3 regions of the Marinobacterium iners genome follow, and region 2 is predicted to be linked to each of the others. Evidence: predicted binding sites of a transcription regulator. Region 2 holds the regulator's gene; each other region holds the start of a gene.
The links. Region 2 encodes sigma-54, which starts transcription at its own class of promoters, with help from an activator protein. Its sites were predicted from a motif close to TGGCACNNNNNTTGCTNT; they were not measured.

Region 1: a site for sigma-54 is predicted at 7,709-7,726, ahead of CFI10_RS14055 (phenol hydroxylase subunit). Genes of this name have one in related genera too.
Region 3: a site for sigma-54 is predicted at 5,958-5,975, ahead of nirB (nitrite reductase large subunit NirB). Genes of this name have one in related genera too.

Annotation. Positions count from the first base shown of each region.
Region 1 is NZ_CP022297.1:2,929,623-2,939,866, reverse strand. It holds gene CFI10_RS14095 (ABC transporter permease) at 1-43, shown strand, start outside; gene queF (NADPH-dependent 7-cyano-7-deazaguanine reductase QueF) at 40-864, shown strand; gene CFI10_RS14085 (NAD(P)H nitroreductase) at 877-1,434, shown strand; gene CFI10_RS14080 (YiiD C-terminal domain-containing protein) at 1,434-1,883, shown strand; gene CFI10_RS14075 (ABC transporter permease) at 1,910-3,598, opposite strand; gene CFI10_RS14070 (Fe(3+) ABC transporter substrate-binding protein) at 3,675-4,700, opposite strand; gene CFI10_RS14065 (16S rRNA (uracil(1498)-N(3))-methyltransferase) at 4,869-5,588, opposite strand; gene CFI10_RS14060 (sigma-54-dependent Fis family transcriptional regulator) at 5,654-7,372, opposite strand; gene CFI10_RS14055 (phenol hydroxylase subunit) at 7,768-8,079, shown strand; gene CFI10_RS14050 (aromatic/alkene monooxygenase hydroxylase subunit beta) at 8,106-9,089, shown strand; gene CFI10_RS14045 (MmoB/DmpM family protein) at 9,107-9,376, shown strand; gene CFI10_RS14040 (aromatic/alkene/methane monooxygenase hydroxylase/oxygenase subunit alpha) at 9,393-10,244, shown strand, end outside.
Region 2 is NZ_CP022297.1:684,644-694,887, forward strand. It holds gene mgtE (magnesium transporter) at 1-374, opposite strand, end outside; gene CFI10_RS03325 (HPr family phosphocarrier protein) at 428-697, opposite strand; gene rapZ (RNase adapter RapZ) at 690-1,574, opposite strand; gene CFI10_RS03335 (PTS sugar transporter subunit IIA) at 1,576-2,037, opposite strand; gene hpf (ribosome hibernation promoting factor) at 2,059-2,349, opposite strand; gene CFI10_RS03345 (RNA polymerase factor sigma-54) at 2,401-3,906, opposite strand; gene lptB (LPS export ABC transporter ATP-binding protein) at 3,958-4,683, opposite strand; gene lptA (lipopolysaccharide transport periplasmic protein LptA) at 4,683-5,195, opposite strand; gene lptC (LPS export ABC transporter periplasmic protein LptC) at 5,185-5,748, opposite strand; gene CFI10_RS03365 (KdsC family phosphatase) at 5,749-6,288, opposite strand; gene CFI10_RS03370 (KpsF/GutQ family sugar-phosphate isomerase) at 6,288-7,259, opposite strand; gene CFI10_RS03375 (ATP-binding cassette domain-containing protein) at 7,463-8,275, shown strand; gene mlaE (lipid asymmetry maintenance ABC transporter permease subunit MlaE) at 8,278-9,060, shown strand; gene mlaD (outer membrane lipid asymmetry maintenance protein MlaD) at 9,062-9,520, shown strand; gene CFI10_RS03390 (MlaC/ttg2D family ABC transporter substrate-binding protein) at 9,517-10,191, shown strand; gene CFI10_RS03395 (STAS domain-containing protein) at 10,166-10,244, shown strand, end outside.
Region 3 is NZ_CP022297.1:3,360,831-3,371,074, forward strand. It holds gene CFI10_RS16160 (formate/nitrite transporter family protein) at 205-1,056, shown strand; gene CFI10_RS16165 (bifunctional protein-serine/threonine kinase/phosphatase) at 1,125-2,852, shown strand; gene nirD (nitrite reductase small subunit NirD) at 2,942-3,280, opposite strand; gene nirB (nitrite reductase large subunit NirB) at 3,280-5,826, opposite strand; gene CFI10_RS16180 (nitrate regulatory protein) at 6,090-7,361, opposite strand; gene cobA (uroporphyrinogen-III C-methyltransferase) at 7,546-8,403, shown strand; gene CFI10_RS16190 (3'-5' exonuclease) at 8,349-9,104, opposite strand; gene CFI10_RS16195 (DUF294 nucleotidyltransferase-like domain-containing protein) at 9,104-10,244, opposite strand, start outside.

The sequences.
Region 1 (10,244 bases), 1.8 Mb from region 2:
TGCCATTCATTTGCTGAATACTGGCAAGGGGATTCGAGAATGAGCGAACATGATCAGGTAAAGGCATCCCCGCTGGGGCAGGACACGGTCTACGTCAATGAGTACGACGCCTCGTTGCTGTACCCGATTCGGCGTGACCTGAACTGGGAGGCCAAGGGCGTCAAACGCAGCAGCCTGCCGTTTCGCGGACTGGATATATGGAATGCCTATGAGGTGTCTTGGCTGGACGCCGGCGGCAAGCCGGTGGTACGGCTGGCTGAATTTCGTATACCGGCCAGCTCACCCTGCATCATTGAATCCAAGTCGTTCAAACTGTACCTGAACTCTTTCAACTTGAGTCGCTTTGCACAGGAAAGTGAGGTGCGCGAGCGGATGCAGGCGGATCTGTCGGCGGCTGCAGGTGCGCCGGTGCAGGTCAAATTGATCCCGCTGACTCAGGCTGTTGAAGTGAGCCAGCTCAAGGGGCGATGCCTGGATGATCTGCCACTTCAGGTCGAGCACTACTCGCCGGCCCCTGAGTTGCTGAACGCCTCAGGTCCTGTTACCGAGGAAACTCTGGTCAGTCACTTGCTCAAGTCCAACTGCCCCGTCACCGGGCAGCCTGATTGGGCCAGTGTGCAGATCCGCTACAAGGGGGCTCAGATCGATCACAAAGGGCTGCTGGCCTATCTGATCTCCTATCGTGAACACGGCGACTTTCACGAGCAGTGTGTCGAAAATATCTTCATGGATATCTGGCAGCGCTGCCGACCGCAGAAACTCAGTGTCTATGCGCGCTATGTCCGTCGCGGTGGTCTGGATATCAATCCCTACCGCTCCAGTATCAACGATGAGCCGCAGAACCTGCGCCTGTCACGCCAGTAAAAGGATAGTACCGTGGATGCACTCGACGCCCTGATCAACCGTACCTCATGCCCCCGCTTGGAAGGTCCGGCTCCAACGCCGCAACAGCTTGACCTGATGTTGCGTGCAGCTCTGAGAGCGCCGGATCATGGATCGCTGCGCCCTTGGCGCTTTATTATTACGGAAGGCGAAGGTCTGGTACGCATGGGTGAGCTGTTTGCCCGTGCCGCTTTGAAGGCTGATCCGGAGTTGCCGCAGGCAAGGCATGACAAATACCTGCAAATGCCGCTGCGGGCACCAATGATCATCACGGTAGTTGCTGTCACTCGAGAGCATCCCAAAGTCCCGCTGGACGAACAGTTAATCTCGGCAGGATGTGCGGCTCATGCCATCACCCAAGCGGCTTTCGCGCAGGGCCTTGGGGCGATGTGGCGCACCGGTGAAATGACCCATAACTCGCATGTGCGATCAGGGCTGGAGCTGGCCGAACATGAGCAGGTGGTTGGCTTTATCTATCTGGGCCAGCGCTGTCGCGAGCGCGAGGCTCCGATGCTGGACCTTGCCGAGTTCGTGACTCGCTGGGAGGGCTGATGAAAACCGATACGGTTGAATTCCTTGGTTGGCTCAAGACCCAGATTCCACTGCTGGAACACTTGGGTATTTCACAGCTGACATGGGATGGTCAAACGCTGAAGATCCCCACGCCGCTGGCACCCAATGTAAACGACAAGGGAACCGGTTTTGGCGGTTCTCAGGCGGCGATCGCCACTGTAGCGGGGTGGTGCCTGACGACCCTGTGTCTCAGGGAGCGCGGGCTGGAGTGTGACGTGGTGATCGCTGACAGCCATCTCCAATACCTCAAGCCGGTTACGGCGGATTTTGTGACACAAGTTGAGCTGATCGACACCGCCGCTTCTGATGTCTTGGCCGAGCGTGTAGTGGAGCGGGGCAAGGGTAAGCTGGCGTTGGTGGTAGAGGTCATCTGCAATGGTCAGGTCTGCATGCGTCTGGAAGGACTCTATGTCGCGATAAAGCGCTGAGGCCTGTTCCTGTTTTAGACGGAGGCCTACTTGCCCTGCCGGGTCGCCGTGATAGTGCGACTGAGCAGAATGACCGGCACAATTCCAACCAGCACAATCAGCATCGCAGACAGTGCACTGGTTTCCAGCATTTCATCTGACGCATACTGGTACACATAGGTTGCCAGCGTATCGTAATTGAACGGTCGCAGAATCAGAGTGGCCGGCAATTCCTTCATGGAGTCGACAAAAACTACCAGAACGGCCGTTAACAATCCGCCTCGGATCAGTGGCAGGTGGACGCGCCGGAGGGTTTGCAGTGGGTTAAGGCCGAGGGAGCGCGATGCCATGTCCATGCTGGGTGTAACTTTGGCCAGTGATGACTCCACGCTGCCGGTTGATACCGCCAGAAAGCGCACGGAATAGGCAAATACGATGGCGAAGGGTGTACCGCTCAGTAGCAGGCCCGTACCAAAGCCGAAGTGACGTTGCATGAACGCGTCGACGCTGTTGTCGAAAGCCGCCAGAGGAATAATGACACCGATCGCAAGAACTGCACCTGGCAAGGCATAGCCCAGGCTGCTGAAGCGAGCGGCCACTGTAAGCGAGCGTTGCTGCGGATAAAGTCGCTTACTGTAGGCCAGTACAACTGCGATCACGACTGTCAGTGCAGCAGCCAGAGCGGAAAGGGTAAAGCTGTGCACTGCATTGGCAATAAAGCCGGGCTCGGCGAACTGGTCCAGCCGCCGCAGTGCATAGCTTCCGAGCACGATAAAAGGAATTGCAAAACCGAGCACGACCGGCAGGGCGCAAGCCAGTGTCGCCATCAGTTGTCGTGCGGGGCTGAGGCGGAAGCGTTCAATTGAACGGAACCGGTCGGAGCCGCTGAACTGACGCTGACGGGCGCGTGCAATGCGCTCAAGTGAAATCAGCAGTACTACAAACAGCATCATCAGGCTGGCAATCTGGGCGGCGGCTCCGAGGTTGCCCATGTTCAGCCAGGCATCATAGATACCGGCAGACAGACTTTTGACCGCGAAATAGTCAACCGTGCCAAAGTCGTTCAGGGTTTCCATGGATACCAGTGCAAGGCCCACAGCGATGGAGGGCCGAGCAATGGGCAGCGAGATGCGCACAAAGCTCTGCAGCGGAGTGCAGCCAAAGATGCGGCTGGCATCCCGAATGCTCATCGACTGTTCAAGGAAGCTGGCGCGAGCCAGCAGATACACATAGGGGTAGAGGACCAGCGTCAGCATGGCGATGGCGCCGCCAAGGCTTCGAATATCGGGAAACCAGTAGTCGCGCGCAGTTTGCCAACCGAACAGCTCACGCAATGTGCTTTGTACCGGGCCTGCATATTCCAGCAGATCGGTGTAGAGGTATGCTATTACATACGCGGGCATGGCGAACGGAAGCAACAGGGCCCACTCAAACAGGCGCCGACCAGGGAAATGACACATGGTCACAAGCCAGGCGGTACTGACACCGATTACGACTGACAGGCTGCCGACACCGGCCAGCAACAGCAGGGTAGAGCGGATGTAAACCGGCAGTATGGTATCGACCAGATGGGGCCAGATGTTTTCGGTGGGAAAAAGCGCCAGCCACAGAACGGCCAGAACCGGCAGCATCACCAGCAGAGCGCTGCCCCAGGCAACAGAATACCAGCCGGGCATGTAGCGGCGCGGCTTGCGGGTATCAACCAGCGGGGCAGTTGCGGTAGCGGTTTCAGACATAGGACGGTGAACGCACAGAAACGGTAGCCGGGAAGACTACCGCTTCAGGTCGCAGCTGTCGATTGTCAGGCGCGAATCAGTTGTCAAAGCCGACCTTGTCAACCAGTCGTGATGCTGTTGCGCGGTGTTTGACTACATCACCCAGGTTGATGTCATCAGCCTTGAATTCACCCATGTGCTCCTTGAGCAGGGCAGACCACTCGATGCCGGGACGCACCGGGAACTCGTAGTTTACTTCCGCGTACATTTTCTGGGCCTGCTCGCTGGTCAGGAACTCGATCAGCTTGATGGCAGCTTCAGGGTTGGGCGCATGCTTGGCCAGCGCAGCACCGGAGATGCTCATGTGCGCACCGCGACCATCCTGGTTCGGGAACAGCAGATTGACCGACCTGGCCCACTCGATCTGCTCCGGCTCTTCCTGGTTGGTCAGCATCTTGCCATAGTAGTAGGTATTGCCCAGCGCAACATCGCACTGTCCTTCCATAACCGCCTTGACCTGGCCGCGGTCATTACCCTGTGGGCGGCGTGCCAGATTATCCTTCACGGCGCTGAGCCACTGCTCGGCCTGCTCTTCGCCCTTATGTTCAATGATTGATCCGATCAGGGACAGGTTGTAGGAGTGTTTGCCACTGCGGGTGCAGACACGGCCTTTCCATTTCGGATCGGCCAGGTCTTCATAGGTCTGGATCTCACCCGGCTCCACACGATCCTTTGATGTGTAGATGATGCGAGAGCGTGCCGTCAGACCAACCCAAAGATCATCCTTCGAGCGGTACTGAGCAGGTACGTTTTCTTCTACGGTGCTGCTATTGATCGGCGCAACCAGTTGACGCTCGACCGCATCGTGCAGTGGGCCGACATCCGAGGTCAGAATGACATCGGCCGGAGAGTTGGCACCCTCGTGCTCCAGTCGTTCCAGCAGGCCGCTTTTGGAGAAGATGACATTGGCCTTGATGCCGGTTTCGGCGGTGAACGCCTCCAGCAGAGGCTTGATCAGGAACTCTTGCCGATAGGAGTAGATGTTGACCTCATCGGCTGCCTGCGCAACGGCGCCAAAGGTAGAAAAGGCCAGACCAGCAAGAAGGGCGTGTTTCGCGTTCATGTACATCTCCATCGGTTGTGGCGCGAGCCATGTAGTCCGAATATCAAAAACTTAATGCGAATTATTATCACTGTTTGCGTTCAAGTCAATGCTAGTGCATCTGATTCTTGTTCCGCTAGAGATTAAAATAGTATATAGATGTAAGGGGAGAGCATATATTGAGGCAGATCATACCGGCAGCGGAAACAGACGCGACAGTAGAACGGGGACAGCGGTTTCAACCCGTAAAATGCGTGGCCCCAGATGAATGGCTTGCAGGCCAGCCTGCTCCAGCTTTTCCACCTCATAAGCGATAAATCCGCCTTCAGGACCAATAGCCAGAGTGGTTGGTGTATCCATCGGAGCCGGGCAAGGTGCCGCGTTGTAGGGGTGTGCCACCAGGGCGCGTGTATTGCGGGCCAGCGCGGGCAGCTCGTCCTCTACAAAGGGTTTGAATCGTTTGCGGATTTCGACCCGCGGCAGACGCGTATCACCGGCCTGCTCAAGTCCCAGCAGCAGATGTTCGCGCATACGCTCTGCCTGCAGTAAGGGGGTGGACCAGTAGCTTTTGTCGACGCGGTAGGAGTTGATCAGCCACAGCTCCTTGGCCCCAAGGGTGGCGATCGTCTCGATACAGCGTTTGAGCATTTTCGGCCTTGGCAACGCTAGTACCAGTCGCAGGGGCAATGCGGGAGGGGGGGGCTGATCAAGTCTCACTTCAAGCTCGGCGCAGTGCTCACTCAGGTGAGTCAGTATTCCCTGGCCGATCAAGCCATTGAGCACCCCCACACGGAAGCTATCACCGACCTGTCCACGGTGCACTTCCAGCAGATGATGCAAGCGGCGGCCATCAAGGCGGACTCGGTGCGGGCTGATAAAGTCAGAGGTATACAGCAGAATCAGGTTCACGGTGGTTTCATCACGCAGGCTTGAAACCGGCGATCATAGCATCCCTGCATGATCGGGGTCAGTGCTCAGTCGCTGTCGAGCTTTTTCAATCGATAGGCCAGCTGCGGCCGAGTCATGCCCAGCAGACGAGCCGCCTTCGAAACATTGCCCTCGACCCGTTCCATCGCGGTACGGATCAGTTGCTCTTCCATCGCTTCAAGGCTGAACTCTTCGCTCAACAGCTGATCGCACAGCAAATCCTGTGGCAGCATGCCGTTGTCGGACTGCAGTGGCTGGCGCTCGGCCCCCAGTGTGCCATTGCGCTTGATACTGTTAAGCGGATGAGTCGCCTCCGATAACGAGGGGAAAAACGCATCCAGATCGATGGTGTGGTTGTTATCGGTCAGAATTACACCGCGTTCGATCATGTTTTCCAGCTCGCGGATATTGCCGGGCCACTTGTAGTTCATCAGGGCCTGCATTGCCAGATCGGATACACCCAGCGTGCGCTTGTTGTACAGGGTGTGATACTTCTCGAGAAAATGCTCAATCAACAGCGGAATATCCTCTATGCGGTCTCGCAATGGTGGAATATGCACCGGATACACATTGAGTCGATAGAACAGGTCAGGGCGGAATTTGCCGTTGCGAACCGCCTCTTCAAGATCTTCGTTGGCAGCAGCCACCACACGCACATCGATGCGGCGGGTACGGGTATCGCCCACCCGCTCCATTTCGCTTTCCTGCAGCACGCGTAACAGACTGGCCTGGGCGCGCGGTGATAGCTCGATCACTTCATCCAGGAAGATTGTGCCGCCGTGAGCGCGCTCGAATTTGCCTTCGCGGGACTGAACCGCACCGGTAAAGGCTCCCTTCTCAACCCCGAACAGCTCGGCTTCAATCAGGTCCGGAGGAATACAGGCACAGTTGACCGCCACGAACGCCTTGTCGGCGCGGTCTGAGCTGAGGTGCAGGCCGCGGGCGACGATCTCCTTGCCGACGCCGGTTTCGCCCTGCAGCAATACCGTGACGCGACTGGAAGAGGCGCGGCGAATCAGTTGGCACACATTCTTGAATGCACCGGAGCGCCCCACCGAGTTGAACAGCAGGTCTTCACTCTGGTCAGAGCTGCGGAAGTTGTCGCGCAGATCACTTAGCTGGCTCTGCAGTGAAAACAGCTCTTCGGCGATGGGGTCAGGCAACAGGTAGCGCTCCAGCTCGGTTTGGTCATCCCACTGCTCGACCGGCTTACCGACAATATGGCAGTGATCATGTCCCATGCCGGCGCATTGGGTTTCTTTGAAAATCACCTGTTGGCCCATGAAATAGGTCGTATAGCCGCTGGCATAGCCGATCAGTGTCCAGCAGATAGGCTCCTCTGCAGGGCCAAAATCGTGCAGGTGCACATCGGCCTCATATGAGTCAAACCAGTCGAATTCTCCATGGAAAATGCCGTTATCCATGTCGATATTGAGCGCAACGGGTTTAACGTTAACCATCCCTTTGATGCAATGCAGCTGGGGGCCAACGAAGAAGGCATCCTCTTTTGACATGTCCGGCCTGACCTTGGCTACCAGTTCGGCATCTTTCCAGCCGGAGTGGTAGCCGAAACGCATCAAGAAGCCCTTGGCACGGTTGATGCCCAAAGTGTCAATCAGCTCTTTGCGCAGCAGACCCATTACACTGGAATGGATCATCAGCATGCGCTGTTCATTCAGCCAGATCTTGCCTTTGTCGCTTTCAAAGCGGATCTGTGACAGTAGGTCTCCGCTGCCGGGAAACTCTAGTTCTTGTGTAGTTGCCATAGTTGTTTTTATACCGGCTTGGTGTGAGCGATGTTCTGTGAGCGGGCCTGCAGCCCTTTTTCATTGTTGAAAGATTTCATGCGGATTTGAAAGAGAAAGTGCAAAACATACGACTAAAGTATCATTCGGTGTTCTTATCAAAATCAACGCGTATTTGATCATCTCATCAAAAAAATTCCTGAAATTTTATGAAATGAGCATTTTTTCAAGTGTGACTATTCATCTATGCAACGCACTGTTGCGATATTGTTTCCAACGAATTGGATGTTTTTATCTTATTTAAATCAATAGCTTGGTAGTTTATTGGGTGTCGTGTTTCAGCCGTTTTTTCCAATCTGGCACAGCTGTTGCTCTCTTCATTAGCGAATGCATACGCCGATGAGCTGAGGACAACAATGACAAAACTCACACTGCACTCACGAAATGATGATCTGCCAAAGCGCTCGGATTTTGATCGTCTGACCAAATTCATTCGGGTGCGAAGCCAGCCCGGAGCTCGTTTCGTCGAGTTCGATTTTGCCATTGGTGACCCCTCCCTGTTTGTCGAGCTGGTGATGCCAAAAGGCGCGTTCGACGAATTTTGTGCCGCCAACGATGTTGTCCACATGACCGCAGATCAGATCCGTGAAGTCGATTCCGAAATGGAAAAATGGCGTTATGGAGAAGATACGCTCATGTCACACAACCACGATCGTGATTCCGAATAACAACAACTGCAGCTGGGAAGAGTTCCATGACCATTGAAATCAAAACAGCCACGCTGGAACCGGTTCGCAATACCTATGCCAACGTAGAGCGCCGCTTCGGCGACAAGCCGGCTACCCGCTATCAGGAAGCAACCTACGACCTTCAGTCTGAAACCAATTTTCATTACCGCCCACTGTGGCAGCCGGACCTTGAGCTGAATGATACTCGCCGTACCGCCATCCAGATGGCTGACTGGTACGCCCTCAAGGATCCGCGACAGTTCTACTACGGCACTTACGTGCAGCAGCGCGCCAAAATGCAGGAAAACGCCGAGAGCAACTACGCGTTCTTTGAAAAGCGCGATCTTGCCCGCCATCTGAGCGAAGAGCGCCAGGCCGAGGTAATCCGCTACCTGGTGCCGCTGCGTCACTTGGAGCACACCGCCAACCTGAACAACATGTATGGAGCGGCTTACGGCTACGGTACCGCGATCACTCAGGCATTGCTGTTTGATGGCATGGATCGGCTTGGCATCGCACAGTATCTCTCGCGTATCGGTTTGATACTGGACGGCAACAGCGGCGATGCACTGGCCGAGGCAAAACAGCAATGGATGGAAGCTGACATCTGGCAGGGGCTGCGTGCGTTGTGTGAAGAGATGCTGGTAACCGAAGACTGGTTTGAAGTGAGTGTTGCACAGAACCTTGTTGTGGACACCCTGGTGTATGACCTTGTCTACGCCCAGTTTGATCAGTACCTGGCAGACAACGGTGCTCAGGATGTCGCCATGCTCACCGAGTTCATGCAGCTCTGGTACAAGGACACGACACGCTGGGTAGATGCCGTAATCAAAACGACAGCGACTGAGTCCGAAGAAAACAAGGCGCTGCTGGCGCAGTGGATCGAGAAGTGGCGTGGCAAGGCTGCAGAAGCCCTGGCACCGCTTGCATCCGCCATGCTGAATGACGAAGCGCTGGCACAGTCGCTGGCAGAACTGGATAAGCGGGTCGCGAAGGCCGGCATCAAATAACAACAAGGAAATGCCCCATGTCCAAAGTATATATCGCGCTGCAGGATAACGATGAATCTCGCTACATCGTCGAGGCTATCGAGGAAGACAATCCTGAAGCGACCGTGATTCACATGCCGGCCATGATTCGCATTGAAGCCGAAAACTATCTCGCGGTGAAACGTGAAACCGTGGAAGAAAAAATGGGACGTGACTGGGACGTGCAGGAGCTGCACCTGAACCTGATCACGATCGGTGGCAACGTCGACGAAGACGACGATCAGATCACCCTGACCTGGAACTCATAACAAGAAGGTAACCCCGATGGCAGCCAAGAAACTCAACATCAAAGACAAATATCGCCTGCTGACCCGTGATCTGGATTGGGACTTTTCCTATCAGGATCGTAAAGATGCATTCCCGTTCGAAGAGTTCGAAGGGATCAAGATTACCGACTGGTCCAAATGGGAAGACCCGTTCCGCCTGACCATGGATTCCTACTGGAAGTATCAGGCTGAAAAAGAGAAAAAACTGTACGCCATTTTTGATGCGTTTTCTCAGAACAACGGCCAGCTCAACATCTCCGATCCGCGTTATGTCAACGCACTGAAAATCTTCCTGACCGGTGTTTCGCCGCTTGAGTATCAGGCGTTCCAGGGCTTTGCTCACACCGGTCGCCAGTTCGGCGGTGTTGGCGCTCGCGTCGCCTGCCAGATGCAGTCCATCGATGAACTGCGTCACGTCCAGACTCAGGTTCACGCCATGAGTCACTACAACAAGTTCTTTGACGGTCTGCAGGACTGGTCGCACATGCACGACCGCGTGTGGTACCTGTCTGTACCCAAATCGTTCTTCAACGATGCGCGTGCAGCGGGTCCGTTCGAGTTCATGGTGGCAATCGGTTTCAGCTTCGAATACGTGCTGACCAACCTGCTGTTCGTACCCTTCATGTCCGGCGCCGCCTACAACGGCGACATGGCTACCGTGACCTTCGGCTTCTCCGCCCAGTCGGATGAAGCGCGCCACATGACCCTCGGCCTTGAGGTGATCAAGTTCCTGCTGGAGCAGCATGAAGACAACGTGCCGATCGTGCAGAAGTGGATCGACAAGTGGTTCTGGCGCGGTACCCGTCTGCTGACACTGGTGGGCATGATGATGGACTACATGCTGCCCAAC
Region 2 (10,244 bases):
ACCCGCTCACGATTCTGCTGGTCCATGATCTGCAGCAGCTCCTTCATGACCCGTTCGGGCAGCTGCTGCAGGATGTCAGCCATGTCGTCCGTTTCCAGCGACTCGGTAATGGCGAGTACTTCTGAAGCCTCCATGCGGCTCAGGATTTCGGTCTGGGCATCGTCCCCCAGGTACTGCAATACCTCACCTTCCAGCTCCTGGTTGAGCAGGTTCCACAGAATCTGGCGCTCGCGAGGAGGTGTCTTTTCCAGCAGGTGCGCCACTTCAACCGGCTTTAGCCCCTTGTTGAGCATGAACCTCAATTGCTGCAGTTCACCGACCTCAAGCGCGGCGCTCAATGCTTCCAGGTTGGATTTGGTTTCCTGCTGACTCATGGCGGATCTCGATCGGAGGTGGGCGCTTGTCCGGGGAAAGGGGGAGCGCGATCTTATTCGGGCTCGTCAAAGCGATTGTTGATCAATGCGGTGATGGCATCAAGCGCCTCAGGAGCATCATCCCCTTCAGCGGCAAGCGCGATTTCGGTACCTTTGCTGGCGGCCAGCATCATCACGGACATGATGCTCTTGCCATCCACTTCGCGGCCATCCTTGTTGATGCGGATGTTGGCATTGAACTGATTGGCCAGCGTGACCAGCTTGGCAGCGGCGCGGGCGTGCAGGCCCAGCTTGTTGATAATGGTCAGTCGCGTTTCAATCATGGTGTGGTCCTGCGGCAGGCTGACTCAGTTCTCGGTGTAGCACCTGCACATTATCCATATGCCTGCGGAAATAACCAGCCAGTTGCTCGGCAATATAGACCGAGCGGTGTTGGCCCCCGGTACAGCCAATACCGATTGTGATGTAGCTGCGATTATTGGCCTGGAACTGAGGCAGCCACTTGCTTACGAAGGCCTGTATGTCGTTCACCATCTCGCTGACTTCGGGCGACTGGCGCAGAAACTCGATCACCTCGGTGTCGAGGCCGGTATGACGGCGCAATTCAGGGACCCAGTAGGGATTGGGCAAGGCCCGTACATCGAAGGTGAAATCGGCATCGAGCGGTACACCATGCTTGAAGCCAAATGACTCAAATTGCAGTGACAGAACCTGTTCACTGCGCCCGGCAACACGCAGTTTGACTTCGTCACGCAGCTCATAAAGTGATAGCCGCGTAGTATCGATGCGCAGATCAGCGAGATTGGCGATGGGCTCGAGCAGGCTGCGTTCGGTTCGGATTGCTTGCTGCAGGCTCTGTTGTTTATCGGTGAGCGGGTGACGCCGCCGGGTTGCGTTATAGCGTCGCAGCAGAGTAGCTTCACCAGCATCAAGAAACAGGGTTTCGGTGCTCAGCTTGGACTGTTCACGCAGAGTGCGCATCACACTGGGGAACTGTTTCAGGTTGCTCAGAAGGTTGCGAGCATCAATGCTGACGGCAATTTCTCGATTAGGGTTTTCCTCAGCCAGCATCAGTCGGATCAGCTCGGGCAGAAGCAGGGCCGGCAGGTTGTCGATGCAGTAGAAACCGACATCTTCCAGTGCCTGCAGGGCGGTGCTTTTGCCTGAGCCGGAGCGGCCGCTGATGACGACCAGTCGCATGTCAGGCGCCTCTGCAGAGAGTTTGGACGCGATCCAGCAGGCTTGAGGAATCTTCGCAGCTGCGCAGTGATTCACGGGTGCTGGAGTCGTTGAACAGCTCTGCCAACCCTGCCAGTGTCTGCAGGTGCTCTTCAGCGCCGTCTTCGGGAACCAGCAGGAAGCAGATCAGGTCGACTGGACGGTTGTCGATGGCATCGAAGTCAATCGGGCTGGACAGCGTCATCAGTAATCCGATGGCTGTTGTAACACCTGGAATTCTGCAATGAGGAATGGCAACGCCTTCACCGATACCGGTGCTGCCAAGGCGTTCTCGGTTGATCAGGCCGCTGAAGATATCTTCAGCGGCCATGCCGTCCAGCTGCTCGGCGATAGTCTGGCTGGCGAGCTCAAGCGCTCGCTTTTTGCTGACCACATCGACGTGGCAGAGTGTACGGGATGAGGTCAGCAGTTCTGATAGTTGCATGTCGTGACGTGCTGCTACCGGTTATTTGTGGGATTTGAGTTTTTCTTTGTGCTTGATGATCTGGCGGTCAAGCTTGTCCACCATGCCATCAATTGCAGCATACATGTCGTCATGCTCATGCGCTGCGAATACTTCACCTCCGGCCAGGTGGATATCGGCTTCGGCCTTCTGGCGCAGCTTCTCGACACTGAGGGTGACCTGTACATTGGTGATGTTATCGAAGTGGCGTTCCAGTCGGTCGAACTTGGTACGTACATATTCGTTCAGGGCGTCAGTCAGTTCGACGTGATGGCCAGTGATGTTGATCTGCATAGGTTTTCTCCTCGTCATAAAGCACGTTCTTCCGGCGTGCCTGTAGTCTCATTAAACCAGACGCTTGCGCTCATTAGAAGGCGGAATGTTCATCGCTTCACGATATTTTGCCACTGTGCGTCTGGCTACGTTAAATCCTTGCTCTTTCAGCAGGTCGGCTATCTTGTTATCACTGAGTGGTTTTGCGGTATTCTCCGCGCTGATCAGCTTCTTGATCAAGGCACGAATGGCGGTAGAGGAGGCAGCGCCTCCGTCTGACGTGCTCACATGGCTGGAGAAAAAATACTTCAGCTCGAAGATGCCTCGGGGCGTATGCATGTATTTCTGGGTAGTGACACGGGAAATGGTTGATTCGTGCATCTCTACGGCTTCAGCGATGTCATGCAGAACCATCGGCTTCATACCCTCTTCACCTTCCTCGAAAAAATCGATCTGGCGGGCCACGATCTCGGTGGCGACCTTGAGCAGGGTTTCGTTGCGACTCAGCAGGCTCTTCAGAAACCAGCGCGCTTCCTGTAGATGGTTTTTCAGATAGGTGTTGTCAGCGCTGTTGTCGGCCCGTCTTATAAGATCAGCATAGTCGGTATTGATACGCAGCTTGGGGGATGCCTCTGAGTTCAGGCTTACATTCCACTGCCCCTGCACCTTGCGCACCACAACATCGGGTATAACGTACTCTGACTGTTCACTGCTGATGCTGGTGCCCGGTTTTGGATTAAGCGACTGGATCAGACTGATGATCTGTTGCAGGGCCTCTTCCTTCAGGCGCATGCGGCGCATCAAGGTACGATAGTCATGATTGCCGAGCAGACCCAGGTGATCGCGTACCAGGCGTAATGCCTCTTTCAGCATCGGAGTATTTTCAGGCAGCTGGCGCAGCTGTATCTGCAGACATTCGCTCAGGTCTCGTGCACAGACACCGGGCGGGTCAAACTGTTGCAGGCGGTGCAGTACCGTTTCAATCTCTTCAGGCTCGGCATCTGCAAACAGCTGGGGTTCGCTCCGGGTGAAGTGTTCCAGAACTTCATCTACGTCCGTGCGTAGATAGCCATCCGGATCGACAGCATCGATAAGGGCCATGGCGACCATACGGTCAGGGTCACTCATGGGGGTCAGGTTGAGCTGCCACAGTAGGTGATCCTGAAGGCTGTCTTCGGCCGAATCGTTATCACCGGGTTCCCAGTCATCATCACGGGCAGGACCGGGTGTACTCTGGTGCTGGAAGGTATCATCCCAGTTGCTGTCGGTGGACAGTTCACGAGGGATTTCATCATTCCAGCGCTCTTCCAGTGCGTTTTCGTCCCAGCTGTCCTCGTCAGCGGTGTCGTTAGAGAGGCTGTCGGCAGAGGCGTCGTGACGATCATCACGGGCTTCAGTCTGGGTCTCTTCGGCGCTGTCCAGTTCCTCCTCGACTTCCAGCAGTGGGTTGCTCTCCAGGGCTTCCTGGATCTCCTGCTGCAGGTCCAGCGTTGACAGTTGCAGCAGACGTATTGCTTGTTGCAACTGGGGTGTCATCGTCAGATGCTGGCCGATCTTGAGTTGTAACGATTGCTTCATATCAGAGCTGCCAGGTGGACGGAGTGGATGTACATGATTGACGACTCAGGATCAAAGGGAAAACTGCTCGCCCAGATAGGCACGGCGAACCTGTTCGTTAGCCAGGATCTCGGCCGGTGTGCCCTGTGCGAGTATCCCCCCTTCACTTACGATATATGCTCGTTCGCAGATGTCGAGTGTCTCGCGCACGTTATGATCGGTGATCAGAATGCCAATGCCGCGAGACTGTAGGTGGCGAATGGTTTGTTTGATATCGCTGACCGAGATTGGATCAACGCCGGCAAAGGGTTCGTCCAGCAGGATAAAGTCAGGCTCGGTTGCCAAGGCCCGTGCGATTTCAACACGTCGACGCTCTCCGCCAGACAGGGCCATACCCAGACTATTGCGCAGGTGAGTAATGTGGAACTCTTCCAGCAGCTGCTCCAGCAATGCCTTACGATCAGAGGTGTTCAGCTCCTTGCGAGTTTCCAGAATGGCCATCAGGTTGTCATGTACGCTCAGCTTCCGAAACACCGAAGCTTCCTGAGGCAGATAGCCGATACCGCGGCGAGCGCGCTCATGCATGGGCAGGCGGGTAACGTCGTCCTGGTGCAGTCGGATTTGTCCCCGGTCGGCGTGGATAAGTCCCACAATCATATAAAAGCAGGTGGTCTTGCCGGCACCGTTGGGTCCCAGCAGACCAACGATCTGGCCCGTTTCCATCTGCAGAGATACATCCTGTACCACCTGGCGCCCCTTGTAGCTTTTGGCAAGGTGCAAGGCTTCCAGTGTCGCCATCAGTTGGTCCCCGTCGGCTTGGGCTGAATCACCATTTTGACCCGTTCGCCGCCCTCGCGGTCGCTGCCGAAAGCGTTCACCACCGCACGCGCCATATTGTAAACGATCCGCTCTCCGGTGAAGGTATCCTTGGACTGATCGACGCGTGCATTTTCGGTGATGGTAACCTCTTGTTGCTTGACCCGGTACTCCATCCTTTCACCGTAGGCCTTGGTCAGGGGCTGATCGGCAGATGGCTGCTGCTGAAATCTGGCCGGCTTGCCGGTGGAGATAATGCGGTCAATGCTGCCGTCAGCTGCACGGTGCAGTTCAACGCGCTCACCACGAATTTCCATGCTGCCCTGAATTATTTCCACATCGCCTGTGTATACGGTGATACCGGTACGCTCGTTCATGCTGGCGCGGTCAGCCGAGACGTTGATTGGCTGATTGCGATCCTCGGGCAGTGCCTGCACGCTGGCGGACAGGCTCAGCAGCAGGGTGGTCAGCAACACAGGGCGGTTAATTCGCATGGTATGTACCTTTTACCTCGGACAGCAGTTCAACCCGCTGTTCGTCAAAAAAGACCTCCATGCCTTGGCTTTCCATATGGTCCAGGCCGCGTATTACCCTGACTGGCAGGTCTGTGTGGGCATAGTCGCGTGGAGGGTAGAGTGTCAGTCGCTCGGTCAGCATCTCGCTGGCACTGCCTGAAGGCGGATTATCATGAAGCTGTACATCCCCTGCAAGTACTATGCGTTCCTGTGAGTCGGGCATACGGCCTTCCTGTGCTAAAATACGGAACTCACCACTCTGCTCGCGGGGTATTAGGGTGGTTGGGTTGTCCAGCAGCATCTCACCTGGCTCAGGGTAGTGGCGCATCAGAGGAGAGCTCAGTGCCTGTGCCATTTCGCCGCTTTGGTTCCAGCGCGTGATCTGGGCCTTGCGGACGAAAAAGTCGATCCGAGCGGCACCCTTGTCCAGTAAAGGCTCGTCGTTCAGCCGGGTAGAGGCAAACCCCCACCAGAGCAGGGGCACCAGCAGCAGGATCAAGGCGATGGAGAGTCTCAGTCGACTTTGCAGCATTCAGCGGTACTCGTCGTAGATGGCGCTGAGTTTGCCCTGTGCGGCCAGAATCAACTCGCAAAACTCCCTTGCGGCCCCCTTGCCTCCAGCGGCACTGCTGCACCAATCCGCCTCTTTGCGCACCAGTGGATGACCGTTGGGTACACAGGCGCCAAAGGCGCAGGCGCGAATGGCGGCAAGGTCGGGCAGGTCGTCTCCGATATAGGCGGTATCGGCGGCGTTGTGTCGACTGGTTTGCCACAGTTCATCCAGTGCGACCAGTTTGTCTTCTCGCCCCTGGCGAAGATAGGTGATGCCCAACGCTTCAGCTCGCTGCTCCACCTGGGGCGAACGGCGCCCCGTGATGATGGCCGTCTCGATGCCACAGCGATGCAGCAGCTTGATACCGAGGCCGTCGAGGGTGTGAAAGCTTTTGACTTCGCGGCCATCAGCCAGAAAGTTGAGGCGGCCATCTGTCAGTATGCCGTCGACATCGAACACTGCCAGACGGATATTACTCAGTGCCTCACGCAATGAGGTGGGAAAATTGTCCAGATGCATCAGATGACTCCCGCTTTCAGCATGTCATGCATGTTGAGGGCGCCGACCGGCCGATCATGCTCGTCAACTACCAACAATGCGTTGATTTTGCGCTGCTGCATCAGGCTGAGGGCTTCGGCGGCCAGAATGCCGGGAGATACACGTGTGCATTCGGTTGTCATCACGTCAGCAATGGGTGTGCTGGCGAGGTTGATCTCCTGATCCAGTGTGCGGCGCAAGTCACCGTCAGTAAAGACACCCAGCAATTTACCCTGTGGATCGGTCACGGCCGTCATGCCCAAGCGTTTACGTGTGACTTCCAGCAGTGCTTCACGCACCGAGGTGCTGGCCTGGACCTGAGGAATGTCCTCACCGGTGTGCATGATGTCGTCGACTTTCAGCAATAACCGTCGGCCAAGACTGCCACCTGGGTGTGAGAAGGCAAAGTCTTCGCTGCTGAAGCCGCGGGCTTCGAGCAGCGCAATGGCCAATGCATCACCCAATACCAGCTGTGCCGTTGTACTGGAAGTTGGAGCAAGCCCCAGTGGACAGGCTTCACGATCTACGGGGATGTGCAGATTGACATCCGCGCTGTGCGCGAGGGTGGAATCGGCATTCGCCGTAATGCTGATCATGGGGGCTCCCATTCGTTTGATCAGCGGCAGAATGGTAATGAGTTCAGCGGTTTCGCCTGAGTTGGACAGGGCCAGCACGACATCGTTGCCGGTAAACATGCCGAGATCACCGTGACTGGCTTCGCCAGGGTGAACGAAAAACGACGGAGTGCCGGTACTGGCGAGGGTGGCGGCTATCTTGTTACCGATGTGCCCAGACTTGCCCATACCTGTCACAATGACACGACCCTTGCAATTGAACATCAGATTACAGGCCTGGCTGAAATGCTCGTCAAGGTGGTTCAGCAACTCCTGTACCGCCTCCAGTTCCAGGCGGATGGTCTGCTGGCCGGATCGGAGGTAGTCGCTTTGAGTCATGGTCGGTATCACCTGATCAGTTGTGTCTGCCAAAAACGGCATTCTACCCCAGAGTGGCCGGGGCGCCTAACGCATGTCTGACAAGCCTGAGGAAGACGTTCAAGTTTAACCGTCGCAGTGGTATATTGCCCACCTTTGTGTATGGATTGCGGGCTCGTCACAGAGGCCTGAATCTGAACGGAAGCTGGAGCCATGCTGACGCTATGAAGCCTGAAAGCGATGCCATTATTGATATCCGCGGATTGAGTTTCTCCCGTGGCGATCGGCCAATTTTTGATGGCGTGGATATCAAAATACCACGCGGCAAAGTGACGGCTATCATGGGGCCGTCCGGTACCGGCAAAACAACTTTGCTCAAGCTGATCGGTGGCCAGCTGCGCCCTGATCGTGGCGATATTCTGCTGGATGATCTTAATATTCCGACTCTGGGCCGGCGTGAACTGTTCGAGGTGCGTGAACGCATGGGGATGCTGTTCCAGAGCGGAGCGCTTTTTACCGACATGGATGTATTTGAAAACGTGGCTTTTCCGCTGCGAGTGCATACCGATCTTCCCGAAGAAATGATCCGAGATATCGTGCTTATGAAACTGCAGGCGGTAGGGCTGCGGGGAGCGCGTGAACTGATGCCAAGTGAGTTGTCAGGTGGCATGGCGCGTCGTGTTGCCCTGGCGCGCGCCATCTCACTGGACCCGGATATCGTAATGTATGACGAACCCTTTACCGGGCAGGATCCTATTGCGATGGGTGTGTTGGTAAACCTGATTCGCAGGCTTAATCAGGCGCTGGGGCATACCAGTATTATCGTGTCGCACGATATCAAGGAGACCCTCGGGATCGCGGACTATATATACATACTTTCGGATGCCAAGGTTATTGCCAGCGGCACCCCGAAGGAGCTGGCCGATGTGGATTCCGATAAAGTGCGCCAATTCATGCAGGGGCTGCCCGATGGACCCGTGCCGTTCCATTACAAGGCGCCGGACTATATGCAGGACCTGCTGGGAGAAACACGGTAATGATGCTGAATATGTTGCAGCGGCTGGGCCATCGATCCCTGTCGAGACTTGCGGCGCTTGGGCGGGCGAGCCAAATTCTGTTTCAGTCCCTGGTAGCCAGGCCGCAGCCGTTGGTGATGTTGCCACTGGTACTCAAGCAGATCTGGTTTGTCGGGGTGCTGTCACTGGTGATTATCGTAGTATCCGGCGGCTTTATCGGCATGGTGCTGGGGCTGCAGGGCTATACCATCCTGGTCGATTACGGATCAGAACAGGCGGTTGGCCAGATGGTTGCGCTGAGTCTGGTACGCGAACTGGCACCGGTAGTGGCCGCTCTGCTGTTTGCCGGTCGGGCGGGTTCGGCACTGACAGCGGAGATCGGTCTGATGAAGGCTACCGAACAGCTTGCCAGTCTTGAGATGATCGGGGTCGACCCGTTGCGCCGTATTGTCGCACCACGCCTGTGGGCCGGGTTCATCTGCATGCCATTGCTGGCCATGATCTTTGCCGTTGTGGGCATCTGGGGCGGCTCTCTGGTCGCCGTAGATTGGTTGGGCATTTATGAAGGCTCTTTCTGGGCCAACATGCAGCAGTCGGTCAGTTTTTACGATGATGTTGTCAACGGCGTTATCAAGGCCGTTTGTTTTGGTCTGGTGGTGACCTGGATAGCGGTATTCCAGGGATACGACTGTATCCCTACCTCGGAAGGAATCAGTCAGGCAACGACCCGTACGGTTGTGTACTCGTCGCTGGCGGTGCTGGGGCTCGATTTTGTACTGACAGCTTTGATGTTTGGAGAACTCTGAAATGCGCATGAGAACCGTAGAAATCGGTGTGGGAGCGTTCATGCTGGCGGGTATCGCCGCCCTGCTTGTGCTGGCGTTGAACGTCAGTGGTCTGAACCTGTCTGAACAGGGTAAGGGGTACAAGGTATATGCTCGTTTTGAAAACATAGGTGGCCTGACCCCAAGGGCCAAGGTATCGATGTCTGGTGTTCAGATCGGCAAGGTGACCGCGATCCGTATTGATACACGCATGTTGATGGCTGAAGTCGAGATGGAGATTTTCAACGAAGTTGATTACCTCACTACTGACAGTTCGGCCAGTATTCTGACGGCTGGGCTTCTGGGTGAGCAATATATCGGTGTTGTGCCGGGCGCGGATGTAGAAGTGCTTGGCGACGGTGATTACATTGAAGATACACAATCGGCTTTAGTGCTTGAAGAGCTGATCGGCAAGTTCCTGTTCAACAAGGTAGGTGAATGATGATGGTTAAAGTCTGCAGGAATGCCTTGGTCGCATTGCTGGTGCTGGTGATTCAGCCGGCGGTGGCAGAGGGCAGCTGGAAGGAGGCCAGTGCTGTAATCGACAGCGCTACCCGAGACATGCTGGCGTTGATGGACAATGACGGCCTGACCGGAGAAGAGAACATTGAAAAGATGATGGGCGAAATCGAAACCATCATCTCGCCGGTGGTTGATTTCCCCTACATCGCGCGTCAAGTCATGGGCAAGTATTTCCGTCGTGCATCTGATGAGGAGCGTGATCGCTTTGCGGATGTGTTCAAGACAACCCTGCTGCGCACTTATGCCAAATCGATTTCCGGCTTTGAGTTGCGTAACTACGACATGCAGGTTCCGGGCTCGGAAAGCCCAGAGCCTGACAAACAGGTCGTGAGCGTCAATATGCAGGCCGCTAATGGTCAGACCTACACACTGGTCTACTACATGTTGCGTCAGCAGGATCGTTGGACGCTGGTGAACGTGATGGTGGATGGCATCAATCTGCGTATCACCTTCCGTAACCAGTTTGCTGATTTGTATGAGCGTAACCGGTCCATGTCAGCCACAATCGAGGCATGGGCTGACCAGATGCAGGATGTCAACCTGAAGGAGCAGCCGGGCGGGCAGGATGAAACTGACAGTAGCGAAGCTTGATACCAGCAACGACGGCGTTATCCGGGTCTCCGGTGACTTGACGTTCCAGACCG
Region 3 (10,244 bases), 1.4 Mb from region 2:
GGCCCCTCTTTTGCTGTAACCATATCAACCTTCGGGCCCCGGCGGCCCTGACAAACTGACTGTATTCGGATAATGGCGTCCGTCACCTCTCTGCCCCACCGGCAGAGCCGGTGCGGGCGCTTTTTTTATGTCCCGTCGCCAGTTTTTCTCGACCGCCAGATAACACAGACCGGCATACAACTGACCTATCTCTGAGGTGACACCATGGCTTATCTGATCCCATCCGAATTCGTGACCAAAATGGTCGACGCAGGCGAATCCAAAATTCACATGTCCACCCGCGATACCCTGATCCGCGCCTATATGGCCGGCGCAATACTGGCGCTGGCCGCTGTATTTGCCGTGACCGTGGCGGTACAGACCGGTGTTTTCCTGATCGGGGCACTGCTGTTTCCGGTCGGCTTCATCATGCTCTACCTGATGGGGTTTGACCTGCTGACCGGCGTATTCATGCTGACCCCATTGGCCTGGCTCGACCGACGCCCTGGCGTAACCTGGCCGCAGATTCTGCGCAACTGGGGACTGGTTTTTGTGGGCAACTTTGCTGGTGCACTGACCGTCGCATTCATGATGTCCTACATCTTCACCATGGGTTACAACACCGATGGCGGCGCCATTGCCGAGAAGGTAGCCCATATTGGTGAGTCACGCACCCTGGGCTATGCCGCCTACGGTTTCGATGGCTGGATGACAATCTTCATCCGCGGCATGCTGTGCAACTGGATGGTATCAATGGGCGTTGTCGGCGCCATGATCTCCACCCATGTCAGCGGCAAGGTTCTGGCAATGTGGATGCCGATCATGCTGTTCTTCTTTATGGGCTTCGAGCATTCGGTAGTGAACATGTTCCTGTTCCCGTTTGGCCTGATCATGGGCGGCGACTTTTCGGTGATGGACTACATGATCTGGAATGAGATCCCCACAGCACTGGGCAACCTGGTCGGTGGTCTGGCCTTCACCGGACTCACCCTGTACACCACCCATGTGCGTACTGCGGCCAAACGCAAACTGGCGGCCAACACTTCTGCTGTCAAACCGGCATCCGCGTCGGCCTGATTACAGCCATCCATCCGCGCAGCGCTTTTCCGGGAGCGCTGCGCTGTTGTATTCAGGGGAGAGAAACCATGCCGCCAGGACTACAGCTCAGTCTGGGCCAGTATTCAGACGCAGGACGTAAGGACTGCAATCAGGACTTTTACGGTGCGCTTATCCCCACCGAACCTCAGCTCAGCCTCAAAGGCGCCGCTTTTGCCATCGCCGATGGCATCAGTTCCAGTGATGTCAGCCAGATCGCCAGTTCAGCGGCGGTCAGAGGCTTTCTTGATGACTACTTCTGTACCAGCGACACTTGGAGCGTTAAGACTGCCGCGGAAAAGGTGCTGTTCGCCACCAACTCATGGCTTTGCAGCCAGACCCGTCACAGCGAGCACCGTTTTGACAGGAACCGGGGGTATGTTTGCACCTTCAGCGGGTTGATTATCAAGGGCCACAGCGCACACCTTCTGCATGCCGGCGACAGCCGCATCTACCGGGTTCGCAACCGCTCGCTGGAACAGCTCACCAAGGATCATCGCTTGTGGATATCACGTGAAGAAAGCTATCTGAGCCGTGCACTGGGCATTGAAGACTGTCTTGAATTGGACTACGACTGCCTGACGCTGCAGTGCGGCGATCTGTTTCTGCTTGCCACCGACGGGGTCTACGAGCATCTGGATGCACAGTATCTGCTCGATCTTCTGGAACAACATGCCGAGGATCTGAACCAGGCTGCCCGATCAATTGTGGAGGCGGCGTTCGCACAGGGCAGCCCTGACAACTTGACCCTGCAGATTCTGCGTATTAACCGCCTGCCTTCTGCAGAGCATCAGGTGGTGCAGCAACAGGTTGAACAGCTTCCCCTGCCACCAACACTGGAGCCCGGCATGGCGTTTGATGGCTACCGGATCCTGCGTGTGCTGCACGCTACCAGTCGCAGCCATGTGTTTCTTGCCCAGGACCTGACCTCAGACGAACAGGTTGTCATCAAGACCCCCTCTATCGACCTGGGCGAAGACCCGGCCTACCTGGAGCGCTTCATGATGGAGGAGTGGATCGCCAGACGCATCGACAGCCCACATGTACTGAAGGCGATAACGCCCGGGCGACCTCGCCGGTTTCTCTATACCGTCACCGAATATATCGACGGCCAGACATTGGCTCAGTGGATCAATGACCACCCCTGCCCTGAGCTGGAAAACGTGCGCAACATCATCGATCAGCTCGCTCGTGGTTTACAGGCATTTCATCGCCGCGAAATGGTGCATCAGGACCTCAAGCCCGACAACATCATGATCGACACCAGCGGAATAGTCCGCATCATCGACTTCGGTGCTACCCGCGTGGCCGGCATCGTTGAGTCGTCCCATGCACTGGAGCAGCCCCATCTGCAGGGTACTGCACTCTATTCGGCCCCTGAATATTTTTTGGGCGAATACGGTGACTGGCGTGCCGACCTCTACTCACTGGGCGTGATCACGTATCAGATGCTGTCCGGTCGGTTTCCTTATGGTAACAGGGTCGCACGCACCCGTACCCGCGCCGCTCAGCAACGCCTGAGTTATGACTCGGTGCTGGAGCGGGAACGCGAGATTCCCACCTGGATCGATGACACCCTGGAACGGGCGCTAAAGCCTGACCCGACCAAGCGTTACGAGAGTCTTTCAGAGTTCGTCTACGATCTGCGCCATCCCAACCAGCGCTTTCTCAACCGTACACGCGCGCCACTGCTGGAGCGCAATCCGGTATTGTTCTGGCAAGGTGTTTCTCTGGTGCTGGTGCTGTTGGTGATCCATTTGCTGCTGCGCCCCAACTGAAAGGACGCCGGCTGCTTGACAGGGTATCGGTGCATCAACACTCGATACCCCATGAAGCCAACAACGGTGATGCCGTCGATGGCGGCCATTCACTCAATGCCGACTTCAACCCTGTCACCGTTGAATCTGGCCGGCCAGCGAGGCAGAACGACATCCGGTTGTTCCAGGCAAACGCCGTCATGCAACCGGAAATGCTGCTTGTAAAGCGGCGCAGCCACTGACCATTCACCCTCCAATTCACACAATATCCCCCAGGCCAACACCTCCGCCTGAGAGAAGGGGTCACGATGGCACAGCGCATAAAGTTGCTCTTTAGCAGGATCTGGCCAGTACAATGCGGCGGCCTGATCACCAATTTTGACCGCCACACCCGACCTGGGTACCAGGTCATCACGGCTACACAGATCCTGCCATTGCAAGCTGTTCATTATACCTCCTCCACGGCCAGTTCGCGGGCCGGAATCAACTGTTCTCGCTCAACGACTTGTACAATCCGTGCTCGGCCCGGTTCATCCGAATTGACGAAGCTGCGGAAGCGCTTGCGCCGGTTGGGGTCATCTACTGCCTCTTTCCACTCACAGCGATAACTGTCGACGACATGCTGCATGCGGGATTCCAGCTCTGCCGCCAACCCCAGACTGTCGTCGATCACAACCTGCCGCAGGTAATCCAGACCACCTTCAAGGTTTTCCATCCACACTGAAGTACGCTGCAGGCGGTCCGCGGTGTAGATGTAGAACATCAAAATACGGTCGATATAACGTACCAGGGTTTCATCATCCAGGTCGGTCGCAAACAGGTCGGCATGACGTGGCTTCATGCCGCCATTACCACAGACATAAAGATTCCAGCCGTTTTCAGTGGCAATCACGCCAATATCCTTGCTCTGGGCCTCGGCACATTCGCGGGTGCAGCCTGATACGGCCATCTTGATCTTGTGCGGCGCGCGCAGGCCCTTGTAGCGGTTCTCGATCTCGATCGCCATGCCAACGCTGTCCTGCACGCCAAAACGACACCAGGTACTGCCAACACAGGATTTCACCGTTCGCAGCGACTTGCCATAGGCGTGACCGGTCTCAAAACCGGCCGCAATCAGCTCTTCCCAAATCAGTGGCAGTTCATCCAGCGCCGCACCGAAGAGGTCAATCCGCTGGCCACCGGTGATCTTGGTATAGAGTTGGTATTTCTGCCCTATTTCACCCAGCACGATCAACATCTTCGGTGTAATCTCGCCGCCCGGAATGCGCGGCACCACCGAGTAGGTACCGTTTTTCTGCATATTGGCCATGAAGGTGTCGTTGGTGTCCTGCAAAGGCACCAGTTCGGGGCTGTGGATAGGTTCATTCCAGCAGCTGGCCAGCATGGAGCCGACGGCCGGTTTACAGATTTCACAACCGCCGCCATGTCCGTGACGCTGAATCAGCTCGTCAAAAGTCTTGATCCCATCTACACGGATCAGGTGGAACAGTTCCTGACGAGTATGGCTGAAATGCGCACAGAGCGAACGATCGACCTGTACGCCGCGCTTTTCCAGCTCCGCATCCAGCACGGTCTTGAGCATGGCGGCACAACCACCACAGCCGGTGGCGGCTCGGGTGCTGGCTTTGAGATCGGCCACCGACACGGCACCATCATTCATCGCCTCGCAGATATCACCCTTGCTGACGTTGTGACAGGAGCAGATGGTGGCCGTCAGTGGCAGCTCGGCACTGCCCGCACTCGGCAGTCCGCCCTCAGAGGCCGGCAGAATCAATGCTTCCGGCTGCTCCGGCAGCGGCATGTCATTCAGTGCCAGCTGCAGCAGTTGATCGTAGCCGCTGTTGTCTCCAATCAGGATGGCACCCAGCAGGCGCTTGCCATCCTCCGAGACCACCAACCGACGATAGACGCCGCTGCGCTCATCGCTGTAGCGGTAGTTCTGACACCCCGGTGTATGGCCGTGAGCATCACCGATCGAGCCCACATCCACACCCAGCAGTTTCAGTTTCGTCGACATGTCGGCACCCTGAAAATATGCCTGGCCATCACCAACAAGATGCGACAGGGCCGCTCGTGCCATGGCATAACCCGGTGCAACCAGACCGAAATGACGCCCGTTCCACACCGCACACTCGCCAATGGCATAGATGTCAGGATCGCTGCTGCGGCAGTACTGGTCCACCTCAATACCGCCACGCTCACCCAGCTGCAGGCCAGCCTCACGGCCCAGCATGTCCTGCGGCCGGATACCGGCGGAATACACGATCAGGTCGGTCTCCAGCTCGGTAGCGTCGGCAAAGCTCATCTTCATCCTTGCACTGTCACCCCGAATGATCTGCTGCGTCGCCTTGTCGGTATGTACCGCAACCCCCAGCGTCTCAATTTTGTGGCGCAGCAGGGCTCCCGCTTCGTCATCCAGCTGTACCGGCATCAGCCGGGGTGCAAACTCGACCACATGTACCTCCAGCCCCAGCCGCTTGAGGGCGTTGGCGGCTTCCAGGCCAAGCAGTCCACCGCCGATCACCACGCCGACATTGGCACCCTCGGCACTGGCGCGAATCGCATCCAGGTCATCCAGTGTTCGGTAGACCAGGCAGTGTGGCTGAGCCCCGCCGGGGATGGGTGGAACGAAGGGCCATGAGCCTGTCGCAAGCACCAGTTTGTCGTAGCTGTATTCCCCCCCCTGGGTGTGCAGTGTTTTGCATTGGGGATCAATGGACAGAACCGACTCACCCAGTTTGAGGCTCACGGCGGGGTGTTGATACAACCCCGGTGACCCCAGCCTCAACGCGTCGGCACTGCCCGAATCAAAATAGTCTGACAGGTGTACCCGATCATAGGCGGGATACCGTTCGGCCCCGAAAACCATCAGTTCACTCTGCTCAGCAGCTTCACTGGCCAACCACTGTTCCACAAAGTGATGTCCGACCATGCCGTTGCCAATCACGGCCACACGCCGGGGGCGGCGGGTACCGGTGCAGTCTGTCTGTTTCATACGGCACTCTCTTAATTTCAGATAAAAAAAAACGGTGTCACTCTGTCACTGCATATGCAGCAAGGAGTGGACACCGTTGTCCAAAAAACCACTTGATGAGCGTCTGACCTCAGGTCTGACCCACAACAGTTGCTGCAGGGTTTATGCCAACCGGTCAATAACAGGCGGGAACGGGACTTTTACCCGAACAACACCCGCAAGGGCGGTTCAAAAAGGTGCAAGCCGGGTCGAAATGACCCTTAACAGGGCACGGAAAAACATGATTACGATTGTCCCAGCCCGTCACAGGCGGCTATCAGACGAGCCGCCAGATCGGCCAGCCGGATGTTGGCCTGCATCGCCTGTTGCCGCATCTGACGATAGGCCTGCTCTTCACTGAGGCCGTGAAACTGCATCAGCAATCCCTTCGCCCGCTCTATCTGCTTGCGTTCATCCAGAGCCGAACGCGCTAGCTCCAGCTCTTTCTGAACCTGTTCCAGATGACGCGCCTGAGTCAGTAACAGGTCATATACCGTATCGTTCAACCCCCCGCCTTCATGTCCGGGACTGCGCAGCAGCTCAGCCATGGGTGTCAGGTTGACCGGAGCCGTACGCTGCGCAGCGGCTTCAATCAGGGTGTTAAGCTGTTGCCGGTGATGCCTCAGCTCCGCTTCAGCCGCTGCGGTCTTGTCACGGCTCTTTTGCAGCAGGCGCTGCTCCAGATGGGCTTCAAGCTGTTGCATGCGATCAATGCGGCAGGTGGCCAGCTCATACCAAAGCTCACTCAATGGCATCGGTACTTCGTCTTTAGGCTGCAGCCGGCTGAACATGCCCCGCAGGCGTAACAGCTCGGCTTGCTCCGGCATCGCCTGCAGCTCGTGCCAGAGTGCCAGCGGCTCTGCCTCTGCATAACAGGTGAAGGTATCAAAACTGCGTTGCTGGGCATCCTGCAGGTTTATCAACCGCTCCAGCTGCTCGGCCTCGAACCGACCTGCCGCGAAGCCGATTGCTCCCCAGGCACGCTCCTGCCCCGCGTACTCCTTGCCCTGTATGAAGTTGAATGTCGCGACCAGAGCCCGCGTCAATTCCGGATCGCCACAGCTGTCCGCCAGTTCAAAAATGACCGCCAGCAAACGGGCAATCAGCTCACTGAGCCAACAGGTGAGCGTTGCAGCCTCCAGTTGTTGCTGCTGCACCTGAGCACGCAGCAGATCCAGCTCTTCCAGCTGCAGCAGTACCGCCGCGATGCAGTTGCACAGGCGCATTCCCGCCGGTGCACTGCCTGTGCCGGGCACCAGGTCTGCAACCCCCTGGCGAAAGGCCTGCTCGGCCACACGGCTACGCGCGACCTGCTCCGGGTGTTGACGGGCAAAGCACTCGCCGCCGGAGGCCAGAAAAACATTTGAAATACCGCGTTCACGCTGCAGCTCATGGATTAACCGTCCGGTCAGAATCGCTTGTTGGCATCCCACGGCCAATTGCCTCAGTGCCTCAATCTCGGCCTCACGGGCAGCCAGCAGAAAGCGGTGGGTCAACGGTGAACTTGGGGCTTGCATCGGCGGCCTCACAGCGTAGAAGTTGCAGAGATACCGTCTGCACAAGCAATTTACGTTCCAGCTCTTGTGACTGGCACCGGTTTTGCTTGTCTATTTCTGCTTAACATTTGAATCAAGGCAACGACGCCTGCTCCGTGATCGCCAAACCGGTCACGGGCAGGCGTTTTTTTATGAGGGACGGAGCATGTTTACGCTTTTGGCACGTTCATTTGCCGGAATACGGTTAGCCTTACCGAGCCGACAGACACTGTTCGGCAGCCGTTTAACCCGCATCGACAACACTTCCCCCGGGCGCGTGGATCTGGTGGGTGCCGGCCCCGGAGATCCGGAGCTGATCACTCGCAAGGGCTGGCGTCTGATTGAGCAGTCCGAGGTGCTGCTGTATGACGCACTGGTCAGCCCTGAGCTGATGGCGCAGATACCGCTGCATGTGCAGCGCATATATGTCGGCAAGCTGAAGGGGCGACATTCACACTCTCAACGCGAAATTTGTGAGCTGCTGGTCAAGCTGGCTCGGCAAGGGCACCGAGTGGTAAGGCTCAAGGGAGGCGACCCGCTGATATTTGGTCGATTGGGAGAAGAGTTGAATGCACTGAGGGCCGCCGATATTCCGTTCAGTATTGTACCCGGCATCAGCGCTGCAGCCGGCTGTGCCGCCAGTTGCGGATTTCCGCTGACCGAGCGAGGACAATCTGCACGACTGAGGCTGATCACGGCCCATTCCTGTGATGACAGTGAAATCAATTGGCAGGATCTGGCGCGGGCGGATGAAACATTGGTTTTTTACATGGGGCTGTCGATGGCCGCTGCCATCAGTCACGGCCTGCAGACTGCCGGTCTGCCTCCGGACTGGCCTGCGCTGCTGGTCGAAAAGGGTACCCGAGAGGACCAGCGCACCCTGGCCTGCACGCTGGCGGATCTGCCACAAACGGTGCAACAGCACCGATTACAGTCACCGACGTTGATTTATATTGGATCAGTGGTCAGTCAACACCACAGTTCCCCCACTGGGGTATCGACCGAAAACCGGTCCGCAACCTGAGCCTGCAGCAGCTCGGCACAGGCCAGCGCGTCGGTCAGAGCATGATGAGGGCGATAGTGAGGCAGATGATAGCGCTCGCGGCTCTGAGCCAGGCGGATTGAAACCGGCCTGCGTCCGCGCAGACGATCCCAGAGGCTCAGAGGTCTGCGACGGTGCAGACGGGCTTCAAGCTCCATGGTATCAATCACCGGAAACTCGATTCCTTCGCCAATTCGTGCCTGCAGGGCCGCATTGAGAAAGCTGCGTTCGATGCCGCGATGGTGCACGACCCCAACTCTGCCACGCAACTGTTCCAGCAACTGATCCAGGATCTGGGACAGATCAGGTGCTGCCGCTATCTCTGAATGGGTGATGCCATGAACCACCACCGACTCAGTGCTGAGCCGAGCACGGGGCTTGACCACCCAATGACGCGCACCGGCACAGTGAATACGGCTCAGACTCATCGGCATCAGCCCGATACTGACAATGCCGCCCTTCCGGGGGTCCAGCCCAGTGGTTTCGAAGTCGATCGCCACCAGCGGCACGTCCTTCAGCGGCGTATCCGGCATCACGGCACCCGCCTGATAAAAGTCCTTCAGCGCCGGGTAGCGTGCCTGCCGAGCCAGTTCGGCAAACCGGGCCGACCAGTCGCTCACCTGCAGGTCTTGGGCATCCTTAGCCGGCTCTTCCTGCAGGGCATTCCGATCCAGATAGAACATCAGTTCGGGCGTCCGGGCTGATAACGATATTTCAGAAACTTCTGCGCGTGGCTCAAAATCTGGAACGCGTCCTTGAGATTCTTGCGCTCGAAGTCGGACAGGTTTTCCGGCTCCACGTTATTGTCCGGTTCCTGTCCCGCTTCAAGGTCCAGCGCCTGATGCCGTATCCGTACCATGGAGATCAACTCCAGCGCATCGCGCAGGTCCGGCCCACGTCCTGGGGGCATCACCGACGCATCGATCACATCACGCAGACGCTCGAAAGAGTTGCTCGCCCGAGACCCGACAGCCAGTGCATGCACGCGAATCAGGTCTGCCACCGGTGCCGTCCCGCGCCGCTTCATGTTAATCGAGTTAGTGTGCCGGCCATCGGTCTCCATCACGAAGTCCTTGAAGAACCCCAGCGGTGGCGTACGCAAAAGTGCATTGCGTGCCATACAGGCCAGGAAGCGAGGATTACGTTGCGCTTTGCGCCTGATCAGGTCATTCAGCATCTCGGCCCAACGGGTCCTGCCCCACACACCCTCCAGATCGAAGAATATGGCACTGTTGAGCAAAAACTCCGGTGTCGGTTTGTCTATCCACTCAGTGAAGTACTGCTCCCATACCCGCAGCGGCTGACGCCATTTCGGGTTGGTGGCCATGATTTTGCCGCTGCAATAACTGTAGCCACAGGCATCCAGCCCATCACAGACAAACTCCGCCAGCGCCTTGAAGTAGGCTTCATGCTGTTGCGGATCATAGCGGTTATCGAGGATCATGGCATTGTCCTGATCAGTCACGATCAGCTGCTCCTCCCGCGCCATGGAACCCAGTGCCAGAAAACAATAAGGCACCGGAGGCGGCCCCAGTTCGGCCTCGCCCAACTCCAGCAGACGCTGTTTGAAGCTGCGACCGATCACCGCCATGGCACCGCCGATCATGCGCGAGTTGGCGTCCTCGTTCACCATGCGGGTGAAACAGGCGCGTACATCCTGCTTCAGTGCCACCAGCTCCTCCACACTCTGTGCCCGGAAGATGCTGCTGACCACAAACAGGCTGTTCTGCGACTCGTAGCGGATGATGTCGGAGAGGGCGATCACCCCGATCGGCTGCCGGTGTTTCAGAACCGGAAGATGGTGCACATTGAAACGCAGCATC